DNA from 2 places in the Kitasatospora sp. HPM-01-4 genome. Region 1 is predicted to be linked to the other one. Evidence: riboswitches for the same ligand, from Rfam matches in the RefSeq annotation. Region 1 holds a riboswitch; the other holds the start of a gene.

Region 1 (7,232 bases):
GAGCTCGGTCTGGAAGTCGTTGGAGGCGATCGAACCGAGCACCTCCTCGTTGTACATCAGCGGGCCGCCCTGCTCGTCGGCCAGGTTGAGCTCGATCTCCAGGCCCATCATGGCCTTGGGGCGGTCGAAGCGTTCCTCCCGCAGCATCCGCTCCAGTGCGTCCAGGCAGGACTGCAGCTTCCGGCGGTACAGCTGCCGGTCGGCAAGCTCCGCCCGAGTCGCCACGACCTTCTCGCCCATGGGTGCCCCTTCACCTTTGGTCGATCCTTCGGCCGATCGTTCCTGCATCATGCCCCACCGGAAGATCGATAGCCGCTCACCCGAACAGGTTGACGACAGAAGGTTTCTGACGAACCGTCAGCCGTATCCCAGCTTGCCACGGGCCACGGAACGTGATAAGAAGGTCACCCTGCGCACCTGTTCGAGTAGAATTCGCACTGCGCTCCTGCCCGGTGCCATGCCGCTCCGAATCTCATCGTCGGCAGGTTCCGCGCCAGCACCGCGATCATGCCCAACCGGACACGGCCCAGGTCCCGTCACACCGACGCCACGCCGGTATGCCGCACTCGCACGCCGATCTCGCACGGAGAGGCGACCCGCCATGACCATGCAGACGCCCCAGCCCCCGCCCAGTGCCCTGCGCGCGGTCCTTGCCGCGCTCGACTCCGAGGCCGCACTGTGCCAACCCGCCGCGAGCGCCCTGCGCGGCGCCGGCGGCCCGCTGCTGCCCTCCCATCCACTCGCGGTGCACGTCCTGGAGGGGCCCGGCGCCGGGCTCTCCACGGCCAGGCGCACCGGGTGGCGCTTCCTGATCAAGCGCGGCTCGGCGACGGCCCCGGTGGAGCCGGCGGCCGAGGTGGCGGCGGCGGCCGAGGTGGTCGAGACGGCGGACGGCCACACCTTCTCGCACTTCACCGCGGGGCCGTACCTGGACTCCACGGTCCGGGCGCTGCGCCAGGCCTGGCAGCTGGCCCAGTCCTCGCGCTCCCGGCACCAGCCGCGACTGCTGTCGATGCCCGGCCACTACGCCACCGCGCTCTGGCTGCACCACCCCGAACCCGGCCCGGCCACCGATCTGCTGATCCCGCTGGCGCCCGCCCCCTGCGGGGTGACCGCGCACCGGGTCTACCCGGCGGTCGAGCTGCTGGCGATGCTGGAGCGCGCGGCGGTCCCGAGGCGGCTGACGGCCGGAATCTCCTGAGGCGCATCACCCGAACGGGCCATCCGGACCTGACTCGGCCGAGTCAGGTCCCGGTTGGCCCGTCGGGCTGTCCCGGTCGGCCTCCGCCGCCTGAATGGGTGATGTAGGGCGGCCAGTTGTGGCGCATGTCACCAAATCGCTGCGCGATCGCCCCGGGATGCCGACACTGGGAAGCAGGTGGGAAAGGCAGCAGTCTTACCCACCGAAGCACCGGTTCACACATGGGCCGGGGCCGACAGGAGATCCGACCGGCGGGGCGGACGCCCGGACCGGCCGGTGACCGGGAGTGCGGGGGAAGGAGCGGGCCGGAGTCCAGTCTGGACACGCGTCGTGAGGCGGAGCGCACACTGTGGCATCGGCCGGCTCCATGGCCCGGCACCACGGCCGACTCCGCCGGCGAGCCTGACGGCGCCACGCGTCGGGGATGCGCGTCCGGACGGGAGGTCCCGGCACGCGACGCCACCGGCCCGGTCGCCGACCGGCCCGCGGGGGAGGCCGTCAGGCGGAAGCGGATCGTCGCGAGCGAAGCGAGGGTACGAGTCATGTGCCAGCACCGTCCTGAGTGCCCGACAGCGGAGTCCGCCGACCGCGAGGCGGCCGTCCCGGTGGCCTCCCACCCCGACCAGGGGTGGAGCCTGCTCTGCAACGGCGTCCTGATCTTCGAAGACACCGGCGAGCTGCTGCCCGACGGGCAGGTGATCGCACCGCACCGGGCCCTGGCCGCGGCCTGAGCGGCCCGGAGGCAGGACAGCGCGAGGGCCCCTCGAAGGAACACTCCTTCGAAGGGCCCTCGCGCCGTTGCTCAGACTCCGTACTCGTCCAGCGGCGGGCAGGAGCAGACCAGGTTGCGGTCGCCGTACGCACCGTCGATCCGGCTCACCGGCGGCCAGTACTTCTCGGCCGGATTGACGCCCGCCGGGAAGACCGCCTCCTGCCGGCTGTACGGGTGCGTCCAGTCACCGGCCAGGTTGGCGGCGGTGTGCGGGGCGTTCCGCAGCGGGTTGTCGTCGGCCGCCCACTCGCCCGAACCCACCTTGTCGATCTCCGCCCGGATCTCGATCATCGCCTCGCAGAAGCGGTCGATCTCGCCCAGGTCCTCGGACTCGGTGGGCTCGATCATCAGCGTGCCGGCCACCGGGAAGGACATGGTCGGGGCGTGGAAGCCGTAGTCGATCAGCCGCTTGGCGATGTCGTCCACACTCACCCCCGTCTCCTTGGTGAGCGGGCGCAGGTCGATGATGCACTCGTGCGCGACCAGGCCGCCGGGGCCGGTGTAGAGCACCGGGAAGTGCGGGGCCAGGCGCTTGGCGATGTAGTTGGCGTTCAGCACCGCGACCTGGGTGGCGCGCTTGAGACCCTCGCCGCCCATCAGCCGGACGTACGCCCAGGAGATCGGCAGGATGGCCGCCGAGCCCCAGGGCGCGGCCGAGATCGGGCCGACACCGGTGGCCGGTCCGGCCTCCGCCTGGAGCGGGTGGTTCGGCAGGTAGGGCGCGAGGTGCGCGCGCACCGCGACCGGGCCGACGCCCGGGCCGCCACCGCCGTGCGGGATGCAGAAGGTCTTGTGCAGGTTCAGGTGCGAGACGTCCGCGCCGAACTTGCCCGGCTTGGCGAGGCCCACCAGCGCGTTCAGGTTGGCGCCGTCCACGTAGACCTGGCCGCCGGCCTCGTGCACCAGGCCGCAGATCTCGGTGATCCGGGTCTCGTACACACCGTGGGTGGACGGGTAGGTGACCATCAGCACCGAGAGCTGGTCGCGGTGCTGCTCGATCTTGGCCTTCAGGTCCTCGACGTCCACGTCACCGTCGACCAGGGTCTTGACCACGACCACCCGCATCCCGGCCATCACGGCCGAGGCGGCGTTGGTGCCGTGCGCGGAGGAGGGGATCAGGCAGACGTCGCGCTGGGTGTCGCCGTTGGCGTGGTGGTAGGCACGCACCGCGAGCAGACCGGCCAGCTCGCCCTGGGAGCCGGCGTTGGGCTGGATGGACACGGCGTCGTAGCCGGTCACCTCGACCAGCTGCTGCTCCAGCTGGCGGATCAGGGTGAGGAAGCCCTCGGCCTGGTCCACCGGCGCGAAGGGGTGCAGCTGGCCGAACTCCGGCCAGGTCACCGGCTCCATCTCGGTGGTGGCGTTGAGCTTCATGGTGCAGGAGCCCAGCGGGATCATGCCGCGGTCCAGCGCGTAGTCCCGGTCCGAGAGACGGCGCAGGTAGCGCAGCATCGCGGTCTCCGAGCGGTGGCTGTGGAAGACCGGGTGGGTGAGGTACTCGTCCTCGCGCAGCAGCGCGGCGGGCAGCGCCTCGGCGCTCTCGTCCGGCTCGACGCCCTCGATGCCGAAGGCGGCGAGGACGGCGGCCAGGTGCTCGCGGGTGGTGGTCTCGTCGCAGGAGATCGAGACGGTGTCGGCGTCGGCCTGGTGGAGGTTGACGCCACCCGCCCGGGCGGCGTCCACCACGGCGGCGGCCCGGCCCGGGACCCGGGCGCTGACGGTGTCGAAGAACTCGCCGTGCAGCAGCTCGACACCGCCGGCCTTCAGGCCCTCGGCCAGCGCGGCGGCGTAGCGGTGGGTGCGGCGGGCGATGTCGGCCAGGCCGTCGGGGCCGTGGTAGACGGCGTACATCGAGGCCATCACGGCCAGCAGCACCTGGGCGGTGCAGATGTTGCTGGTGGCCTTCTCGCGGCGGATGTGCTGCTCACGGGTCTGCAGCGCCAGGCGGTAGGCCCGGTTGCCGTCCGCGTCGACCGAGACGCCGACCAGGCGGCCGGGCAGGTTGCGGGCGTACTCGGCGCGCACGGCCAGGTAGCCGGCGTGCGGGCCGCCGAAGCCCATCGGCACGCCGAAGCGCTGCGAGGTGCCGCAGGCGATGTCGGCGCCGAGCGAACCCGGGGACTTCAGCAGGGTGAGGGCCAGCAGGTCGGCGGCGACCGCGACGACCGCGCCCAGGCCGTGCGCCTGCTCGATCACCGGAGCGAGGTCGCGGACCACACCGGTGGCACCGGGGTACTGGAGCAGCACACCGAAGACGCCGCGCTCGGCGATCTCGGCCGGGATGCCCTCGGACAGGTCGGCGACGACCACCTCGACGCCGGTCGGCACCGCACGGGTCCTGATCACCGCGACGGTCTGCGGCAGGGCCTCGGCGTCGACCAGGAAGACACCGCCCTTGACCTTGGTGACCCTGCGGGCCAGCGCCATCGCCTCGGCGGCGGCGGTGCCCTCGTCCAGCAGCGAGGAGCCGGAGGTGGCGAGCCCGGTCAGGTCGGAGACCAGGGTCTGGAAGTTGAGCAGCGCCTCCAGCCGGCCCTGGGAGATCTCCGGCTGGTACGGGGTGTAGGCGGTGTACCAGGCCGGGCTCTCCAGCACGTTGCGCAGGATCACCGGCGGGGTGAAGGTGCCGTAGTAGCCGAGACCGATCATCGGCTGCAGGACCTGGTTGCGCGAGGCGAGTTCACGCAGCTCCGCGAGCACCTGGGCCTCGCTGCGACCGGCGGGGAGGCCGAGTGCGGTGAGGCTGCGGATGGCGCCCGGTACGGCGGCGTCGGACAGCTCGTCCAGCGAGCCGTAGCCGACCTGCGCCAGCATCTTGTCCTGGGCGGCGGCGTCGGGGCCGATGTGGCGGGTCTCGAAGGGGCTGGCCTGCTCAAGCTCGGCGAGCGTCGGCTGGGCGTTCATGGGGGTCGAGGCCTCCTGGTCACGGACCGGCGAGGGTACACACGCCGTTGGGCCCCGCCGCTGTGGGAGCGGTGGACCGAAGTGCGCGTGAACCCGACAGGCCTCCCCCTCTGTCATCGGGACCTGAGAGCTTCGCCGCGCGGAAACCCCGGGGGGCTTCCATCGGCTTGCACCGTCGGTGAGGGTGGTGCCGCCGGCTCCCGCGCCAACAGTCCTGCCCTGCTTTCCAGAGTGACCTAGCCCACACGGTACGGATGCCTGAGAGATTCCGGGGAGGGTTTGCTCCTTCGGCGCCCCTTTTCCCGCAGTTCACGGGGGTTGGGGACTCTCCCGAGCAGGCTCGGCGGTCGCGCCCAGGGTACCAGCGCAAACCCTCCGGATCACCGGCCGGGCAAGGGAGATCGGGCGGGATCCACCCGGTCCCGGACGGCCCAACACCCTCCCGTACGGATGCCTCCGGGTCGCCGCTGTCCGATTGATGGCTTTTCGTATGAAGTGGCGATCGGGTAGCTCCTCCGTCCGCCCCTCAGACGGAATTTCCCAGGAGCACGTGTAGTGGAGGACTGCGTGCAGACCGACATCGATCCGCGAATCCTGATCGGGCACAAGGCGGTCGACCGGAACGGGGACAAGATCGGCACGGTCGACGAGGTGTATCTCGATGACGCGACCGGTGAGCCCGAATGGGCCGCGGTGCGGACCGGGATCTTCGGCCGGGACGCCTTCGTCCCGCTGACCACCAGTGAGTTCTCGGGCGACGAACTCCGGGTCCCGTACGACAAGTCGCTCATCAAGGACTCACCCGACTTCGGCGTCGGGCAGCACCTCTCGCCCGCGCAGGAGCTCCAGCTCTACCGCTACTACGGCCTGGACGCGGGGGGCACTCCCCCGGCACCGCCCACCAACGGCACCCCGAAGGCCGCAGACCTGGACTTCGGCACCGCCGGAGCGGCCGGACCCCCCGCGCCGCCCGACCGGGTCGCCCCCGCACCGCCCGCCGCTCCTGCGGCGCCCGTAGCGCCCGTAGCGCCCGTAGCGCCCGCCAAGCCCACCGCCACGGAGCGCGCCTCGGCCGCACCCGCCGCCGCGGAGCGCACCCCGACCGCGTTCGCCCCGCCGCCGGCGGCACCGGGCACACCGCCCGTCGAGCACGCCAAGAGCCCCACCGCGCTGGACAAGCCCGCCCCCAGGGCCACCGAGTCCAACGGGCGGGCCGGGCACGCGCCGACCGTGGACCACCCGGCCGCGGCCGGCCGGCCCCCGACGGGAGCGATCGAGATCACCTGCCGCGAGGAGCGCCTCGAGATCGGCACCGAGTGGCACGTCCTCGGCACCGCCAGGCTGCGCAAGTACGTGGCCACCGAGCCGGTCGAGCGCCGGGTGCAGGTCACCCGGGAGCGGGTGCGGGTGGAGCGGGTACCGGTGACGGAGTCCGAGCGGGCCGCGCTCAGCGACCAGGAGATCGTCGAAGCCGTGGAGGAGGTGACGCTGCGCGAGGAGCGGCCGGTGGTGCGCAAGTACCTGGCCCCGGTCGAGCGGGTGCGCCTGGTGGTCGAGCGGTACACCGAGGAGGTGGTGATCCGCGAGGAGCTGCGCCGGGAGCGGGTCGAGGTCCACGACGGCACCGGCCCGGATTCCCCGGCCGTGGCGCCCTCCGCCCCGCCGCCCGCCCGTCCCGAGCCGCTGCGCCAGGCCTGAACCGGCACTTCACATCGGGAACCCCGGGTTCCGACAGACCGGAGCCCGGGGTACCGCTTTGCCTAGTTTTCACCAGTAGATATTTGACATGCTGAACTATCCACCTGCATCGTTACTTCAGTTCGTTGACTTTCGCCCCGGGCAACTGGCTGCCCGAGGGACCTGAACTGGAGGAAGAACCGTGAGTGAGGCACCACAGCCCAGCTCCGCGGCCGACAAGCCGAGCAGCGCACGGGTGCTACCCGCTCTGATCCTGGCGATGCTGGCGTTCAGCGTGGTGCAGACCGCGGTCGTCCCGATCCTGCCGTCGCTGGCCAAGGAGCTGCACACCGCCGGCTCCAACATCACCTGGCTGATGACGGCCAACCTGCTCTCCGCCGCCGTGCTGACCCCCCTGCTGGGCCGCTTCGGCGACCTGCGCGGCCGCAAGCCGATGCTGCTGATCTCGCTGGCCGGCCTGGTCGCCGGCTCCGCCCTGGCGGTCTGCACCCACTCCTTCACCTGGCTGGTCATCGCCCGCGTCCTGCAGGGCGCCGGCGGTGGTGTGCTCCCGCTGGCGATCAGCATCGTCCGTGACGAGCTCCCCAAGGAGAAGGTCACCGGCGGCGTCGCCGCGATCTCCGCCTCGATGGGCGTCGGCTCGGGCCTCGGCCTGGT
Region 2 (7,232 bases), 1.7 Mb from region 1:
CGATCACCACCGAGACGGCGGCGGAGAGGAAGGCCACGGTGAGCGAGATCTGGGCGCCGTGGACGATGCGGCTGAAGACGTCGCGGCCGAAGACCGGGTCCACGCCGAGCAGGTAGTCGCCGCTGATCCCGCCGAAGGGGTGGTTGGGAAGGCCGGTGTCCGCGTTGATCTGGTCCGGGTGCGGCTCGTCCGCCGGATGACCGAGCAGCGAGGTCAGTACCGGCGCGAAGACCGCCGCCAGGATCAGCAGGATCACCACGATGCCGCCGGCCATGGCTATCTTGTCGCGTTTCAACCGGCTCCAGGCGATCCGGCCCGGTGAGCGGCCCTCGATCCGCTTGGACGGGGCCTCGGCGGGTGCGGCCTCAGGGGCGGACCCGGTGGTCTCGGTGGGTGTGCTCATGTGTCAGTTCGTTCCCCTCGCCGACGGTGGCCGGCCCACGGTCCTGGCCGTCCCCGGAGTGACCGGACCCGGTCGGGGCCCGGGCCGAGAACGGTCCGGTTGTCGCGACATGTGCGGTGTGGTGCGGTGCGTCGGTGCGGTGGTGCCCGGTGCGGCAGTGAAGAAATCGGTTGTTCGCCAGCGCACTTGACACCGCGCCAGTCTTCGGGCGCGCGGTGGCGGTGCGAACGGTGCGAAGTGGTGCGGGAGTTGCGTTCGGAGCAGGAGGTGCCGAAGTGCTGCCGCGCAGCGTGCACAGCGCGCGGGGTCAGGCAGTAGGCGCGGTGTCACCCTTGTGGGGCGGGCGCCGTGATTGCTTGCGCAGACTCTCCGCCATCCGGACAGTCTTGCGCCACCCCTGGCAACCGAAGGATGCAAAGCTGTGATCTGCGGCCATGCATGGTGAATCCACCTGCACGAGACCCACCACCCACTCGGAGCACTGCCGGTAAGGTGCCACACGTACGCGAACTGACGCACCGTTCTGGGCAGTTCGGGCGCTCGGCGTACGCGGGGCGCCCGGGGCGGGGCGGCGACTCCACGAGCGGCCGGTCACGCGCTCACCCGCCTCCCGGGGCGCTCGCCCGGTCAACGGGCGCTCGCCGGCCGGTCGTTGCTCGCCGGTCAGTCGGTGCTCACCGGTCAGTCGGTGCTCACCGGTCAGTCGGTGCTCGCCGGTCAGTCGGTGCTCGCCGGTCAGCGGGCGGGGTAGGGCTGCCGGCTCCGGTGGTCGCGGTCGAAGAACGGGTGGGCGCAGGCGCGCAGCCACATGGCGACCGGGTCGTGCTCGTCGGCCATCAGCACGGTGGAGACCGCGAGACCCTGCGGAGCATGGGCGGACGCCCGCTGCACCAGCGCCCGGGCCGCCTCGATCGCGGGTGGCGACATGTCGTACAGGTCCAGGCCGATCGCCAGGTACGGCTCGCCGAGCGCCGGCCTCACCCAGGCCTGGCGCAGCGAGCGCAGCGGGCGCACCTCGCCGGCCTGCTGCTCCAGCACCGCGTAGAACTGCGGTGCCTGCACCGGGGGTTCGCCCAGCTGGAGCGGGCCCGCGGGCAGCCGGTCCAGGCCGGCCGCGATCCGGCGCAGGTCGGCCCAGGGGACGCCGACGCCGCCGCCCGGCACATGGGGGTTGAGCCACAGGCCCCAGCGGGCGCGGTACAGCGCGTTCGCGATCTCCAGCCCGGGGATCACCTCATGGGCGCGGGCCCAGCCGCTCGCGGTCAGCTGCTCGGGCGAGGTGACGGCGGGGGCGTAGCCGTGGCCGCCGATGTCCATGTTCCCGTACTGGGCGTCGGGGCTGCCGGGCGTGCCGTGCCAGAGCAGCATCCACACCTGGCCCTCGGCCAGGGCGCGCAGCAGGTTCTCGTACGCCTCCCAGCGCTCCGGTCCGACGTCGCGAAGGGCGTGCTCGATGGCGCCCGGGTCGGCTGCGGGGCGCGCGGCCGTGGGCGGCCCCCAGTCCGGTACGCCGTCCGCCGCTGTGCCGTTCACTCGCCCGCCTCCGGCCGGACCCGCGGGGCGAGCGCTCCGGGCGCGGCGGAAGCGCGCGGCTGCCTCACCCCGGCCAGGGGGTGTCTCCCGGCCGCCGGGCGGGGGGCGGTCGCCCCGATGCCCTGCTCGCTCACGTCGGGTCCTCCCCGTCCTCGTCCGCCGCCGTCACGCACTGCCACTGCCCCGGCGGCCCGCTCACCCGACCGTACGCCGCTGCCGGGCAGCAGCCTATGGGGCGGCGCCGACGGACCTGTCACCACCGCCGGTCACCGGCGGGTCGGGTCAGGCCCGGACGTAGAACGGCTGCACCCGGGCGAGCAGCCACTCCACCACCGGGTCGGCGACCAGGTCGAGCAGCACCAGGTGGACGCCGTACGGCAGCGGGGCGGTTCCCAGCGCGCGGCCGAGCGCCTCGTTGGCCTGCGCCGGGTCGGTCGGCAGGCCCGGGTCGAACTGCACCCCGACGAACAGCGCCGGGGCCTCCCCCTCCACCGAGGCGCAGGCCCGGCGCGCCGTCAACACACCAGGAAGTGCGGCGAGTTCGGCGGCAGCGGCGGCCAGGAAGGCGTACGGCTCCTCGTGCGGCCCGGGTTCGCGCAGCGCCACCTTGGCGCCGTCCGGCTGCCCCTGCCAGCGCTCGCCCTGCGGGCCGCGCCGCAGCTCACCGACCCCCTCGGGCGGGATCGGGATGCCCACCGGCGCCTCCGGGTTGACCGCGATCCCGACACCCAGCGGCAGTCCCCGGGCGAACTCCCAGACCGGCGCGATGGCGAACGGCATCCCCGGGGCGTGCTGGAGGAACAGCTCCTGCGAGGAGAAGACCGGGACGTACGGCGCACCGGCCAGCTCGATGGTCGGCAGGTCCAGCGCGGTGCCCTGCGGGTCGGCGCCGGCCGGCAGCGGGATCCACACCTGACTGCGGGCCAGCACCTCGACCACCCTGGCGGTCGCGCCCGGGTCGCCGAGTGCGGAGGTGAGCACCTGCTCCAGCTCGTTGGCGGGCCAGCTGCTGCCCGCCGGGGCCGTACCGGGCTCTGCCCATGCCTGCGTCTCGCCAGCGGGGTAGCTCATCGGCCCCTGCTCCTCCAACCTGACCGAGTGACGCCCGGTCTCACCGCTGCCAGAAGGGTAGCGGGCGGCGGTCCGTGCCCGATGCGCCCCTGTACCGCGAGGGTGAACGCCTGAACACGTCATCTGCCCCCCTGAGACGCGAAGTGGCGTAGTACGCTGTGGCCCTGCTCTCGGGCAGCGGTCAGGGCTTGGCCGTCATGAGGCTCTGTGGAGCCGAGTGAGAAGCCGCCCCGTTCGCGGGGTGGAGGAGTCACGATGAGCCCGCATACACAGCGCCCAACTTCATACAGGCCGTTCGAACCCGCGCGGGAGAGTCCGGAGTGCCCCGCACGGGCACGGGCCGGCGCCGAAGGAGCAAGTCCTCCCCGGAATCTCTCAGGCACCCCTACCGCACGGGCGAGGCAGATCTGGAAAGTGGACACGGCCGCGCCGTGCGCCCACCCACGGTGCAAGCCGCCATCCTTGGTTGCGGTGAAGCTCTCAGGTTGTGACGACAGACGGGGAGACTCCACCCCCGTGTGCCCGTACGCAGGTTACGGGCGCCCCTGAGTGCTCAGCCAAGGAGTTCCGCCGTGTCCCTCCGTCACACCGCGCTCGACGCCCTGCACCGCTCCCTCGGTGCGACCATGACCGACTTCGCCGGCTGGGACATGCCGCTGCGCTACGGCAGCGAGCGCGAGGAGCACATCGCGGTCCGCACCAAGGCCGGTCTCTTCGACCTCTCGCACATGGGCGAGATCACCGTCTCCGGGCCGCAGGCGGGCGACATGCTCGACCACGCGCTGGTCGGCTTCATCTCGGCGCTCGGCGTGCTGCGCGCCCGCTACACCATGATCTGCCGTGAGGACGGCGGCATCCTGGACGACCTGATCGTCTACCGCACGGCGGAGGACGAGTTCATGGTGGTCGCCAACGCCTCCAACGCCCAGGTGGTGCTGGACGCGCTGACCGAGCGTGCGGAGGGCTTCGACGCCGTGGTCCGCGACGACCGGGACGCCTTCGCGCTGCTCGCCGTCCAGGGGCCGGAGGCCAACGGCATCCTGGCGGGGCTCACCGAAGCCGACCTGCCGGGCCTGAAGTACTACGCGCTGCTGCCCGCCACGGTGGCCGACCGTCAGGTCTGGCTGGCCCGCACCGGTTACACCGGCGAGGACGGCTTCGAGATCTTCTGCACCCCCGGGGACGCCGAGCACCTGTGGACCTCGCTGAGCGCGGCCGGTGCCGACCGGGGCCTGGTCCCGTGCGGCCTGTCCTGCCGGGACACCCTGCGCCTGGAGGCGGGCATGCCGCTGTACGGGCACGAGCTCTCCACCGAGCTGACCCCCTTCGACGCCGGGCTCGGCCGGGTGGTCCGCTTCGACAAGACCACCAACAACGGCGAGTTCGTCGGCCGCAAGGCGCTGGAGCAGGCCTCCGCCGAGGCCGAGTCCAAGGCGCCGCGCAAGCTGGTCGGCCTGGTCTCCGAGGGCAAGCGGGTGCCGCGCGCCGAGTACTCGGTGGTGGACGCCGAGGGCACGGTGATCGGGCGGATCACCTCCGGCGCTCCCTCCCCCACCCTGGGCAAGCCGATCGCCATCGCGTACCTGGACGCCGCACACGCCGCGCCCGGTACGGCGGTCGCGGTGGACGTCCGAGGCAAGCACGAGCCGGTCGAGGTCGTCGCGCTGCCCTTCTACAAGCGCGCCCGCTGAGCCCGCGCCCGGCCCCGCCGTCTCATATCCCCCGACTGTCCGGTCCGCTCAGCGGACGGCTTCGCCCTACCCTCCTGCGATCCTGGAGAATGACGCCATGAGCAACCCCACGCACCTGCAGTTCAGCAAGGAGCACGAGTGGCTGACCGCCGCCGACGAGAACGGTGTCTCGACCGTCGGCATCACCGAGCACGCGGCCACCGCGCTCGGTGACATCGTCTACGTCCAGCTCCCGGAGGTCGGTGACACCGTCACCGCAGGTGAGTCCTGTGGCGAGCTCGAGTCCACCAAGTCGGTCAGCGACCTGTTCTCGCCGGCCACCGGCGAGGTCGTCGAGACCAACCAGGCCGTGATAGACGACCCGGCGCTGGTCAACGGCGAGCCGTTCACCGGCGGCTGGCTGTACAAGGTCAAGGTCACCGCGACCGATGAGCTGCTCACCGCCGCCGAGTACGACACCTTCATCGGCGCCTGACCTCTCCGGTCCTGGGGCGGCCGCACCGCGGCGGCCGCCCGCACCCCCTCAGGTCCCCTGCCCCGCCCCACAGGAAGACCCATTTCCATGACGGTTCTGAACCAGTCCCTGCACGCGCTCGACCCCGAGATCGCCGCCGCGGTCGACGCCGAGCTGCACCGCCAGCAGACCACCCTCGAAATGATCGCCTCCGAGAACTTCGCCCCGGTGGCGGTCATGGAGGCCCAGGGCTCGGTGCTCACCAACAAGTACGCCGAGGGCTACCCCGGCAAGCGCTACTACGGCGGCTGCGAGCACGTCGACGTGGTCGAGCAGATCGCCATCGACCGGATCAAGGAGCTGTTCGGCGCCGAGCACGCCAACGTCCAGCCGCACTCCGGCGCGCAGGCCAACGCCGCCGCGATGTTCGCGCTGATCCAGCCGGGCGACACCATCCTGGGCCTGAGCCTGGCCCACGGTGGCCACCTGACCCACGGCATGAAGATCAACTTCTCCGGCAAGCTCTACAACGTGGCCGCCTACCACGTGGACGAGAAGACCGGTCTGGTCGACATGGCCGAGGTCGAGCGCCTGGCCAAGGAGCACCAGCCGAAGCTGATCATCGCCGGCTGGTCCGCCTACCCGCGCCAGCTGGACTTCGCCGAGTTCCGCCGGATCGCGGACGAGGTCGGCGCGCTGCTGATGGTCGACATGGCCCACTTCGCCGGTCTGGTCGCCGCAGGCCTGCACCCGTCCCCGGTCCCGTACGCGGACGTGGTCACCACCACCACCCACAAGACCCTGGGCGGCCCGCGCGGCGGTGTGATCCTCTCCAAGGCCGAGTACGCCAAGAAGATCAACTCCGCGGTCTTCCCCGGCCAGCAGGGCGGCCCGCTGGAGCACGTGATCGCCGCCAAGGCCGTGTCCTTCAAGGTCGCCGCCTCGGAGGAGTTCAAGGAGCGCCAGCTCCGCACCCTGGAGGGTGCCCGGATCCTGGCCGAGCGCCTGCTCCAGGACGACACCGTCGCGGCCGGCGTCTCCGTCCTCTCCGGCGGCACCGACGTCCACCTGGTCCTGGTCGACCTGCGCAACAGCGAGCTGAACGGCCAGGACGCCGAGGACCGGCTGCACGAGGTCGGCATCACGGTCAACCGCAACGCCGTCCCGAACGACCCGCGCCCGCCGATGGTCACCTCCGGCCTGCGCATCGGCACCCCGGCGCTGGCCACCCGCGGCTTCCAGGCCGAGGACTTCCGCGAGGTCGCCGACATCATCGCCGAGGCGCTGCTGCCCGCCTTCGACGAGGAGAAGGCCACCGCGCTCAAGGCCCGCGTCACCGCGCTGGCCGTGAAGTACCCGCTCTACCCGGAGCTGTAAGCCCCCGGGGGAGCCACCCGCAGTCCCTCCGAGGTGACCGGCCTCACTCCGCCGCCGTCACCTCACGTTAAGGGGCACCGCGCACACTGGACGGTGAGCGCGGTGCCCCGAACCATGTACCGCCAGCAAGTCCTTCCACGAGACCCAGACAAGGACGTCCACCGTGGCCATCAGCGTCTTCGACCTCTTCTCCATCGGCATCGGCCCGTCCAGCTCGCACACGGTCGGCCCGATGCGGGCGGCCCGGATGTTCGCGCGCCGTCTGAAGTCGGAGGGGCTGCTCGCCCAGACGGCCTCGGTCCGCGCGGAGCTCTTCGGCTCGCTCGGCGCCACCGGCCACGGCCACGGCACCCCCAAGGCCGTGCTGCTCGGCCTGGAGGGCAACTCCCCCCGCACCGTCGACGTCGACCAGGCCGACCTCGACGTGGAGCGGATAAAGGCCGAGAAGCGCCTGCGCGTGCTGGGCGACCACGAGATCGCCTTCGACCCCGACACCCAGCTGATCCTGCACCGGCGCCGCTCCCTCCCGTACCACGCCAACGGCATGACCCTGGCGGCGTACGACTCCGATGGCGTCCCGCTGCTGGAGAAGACCTACTACTCGGTCGGCGGCGGCTTCGTGGTGGACGAGGACGCGATCGGCGCGGACCGGGTCAAGCCGGACGACACCGTGCTGCGCTACCCCTTCCGCACCGGCGAGGAG

What was found. A riboswitch is a leader RNA that binds a small molecule or an ion and turns the genes downstream of it on or off. The one in region 1 is predicted to bind glycine.
Region 2: another riboswitch for glycine. It lies ahead of gcvT (glycine cleavage system aminomethyltransferase GcvT); the one in region 1 lies ahead of gcvP (aminomethyl-transferring glycine dehydrogenase).

Annotation. Positions count from the first base shown of each region.
Region 1 is NZ_JBPQGP010000005.1:7,312,894-7,320,125, reverse strand. Features, by position in the region: gene ACSMTC_RS31955 (glutamate-cysteine ligase family protein) at 1-240, opposite strand, end outside; gene ACSMTC_RS31950 (hypothetical protein) at 602-1,201, shown strand; gene ACSMTC_RS31945 (DUF5999 family protein) at 1,744-1,932, shown strand; gene gcvP (aminomethyl-transferring glycine dehydrogenase) at 2,004-4,877, opposite strand; glycine riboswitch at 4,981-5,112, opposite strand; glycine riboswitch at 5,114-5,220, opposite strand; gene ACSMTC_RS31935 (PRC and DUF2382 domain-containing protein) at 5,445-6,575, shown strand; gene ACSMTC_RS31930 (MFS transporter) at 6,757-7,232, shown strand, end outside.
Region 2 is NZ_JBPQGP010000005.1:5,571,099-5,578,330, reverse strand. Features, by position in the region: gene ACSMTC_RS24285 (ABC transporter permease) at 1-403, opposite strand, end outside; gene ACSMTC_RS24280 (enhanced serine sensitivity protein SseB C-terminal domain-containing protein) at 1,139-1,936, opposite strand; gene ACSMTC_RS24275 (enhanced serine sensitivity protein SseB C-terminal domain-containing protein) at 2,219-3,007, opposite strand; glycine riboswitch at 3,304-3,408, shown strand; gene gcvT (glycine cleavage system aminomethyltransferase GcvT) at 3,580-4,698, shown strand; gene gcvH (glycine cleavage system protein GcvH) at 4,796-5,173, shown strand; gene glyA (serine hydroxymethyltransferase) at 5,261-6,529, shown strand; gene ACSMTC_RS24255 (L-serine ammonia-lyase) at 6,693-7,232, shown strand, end outside.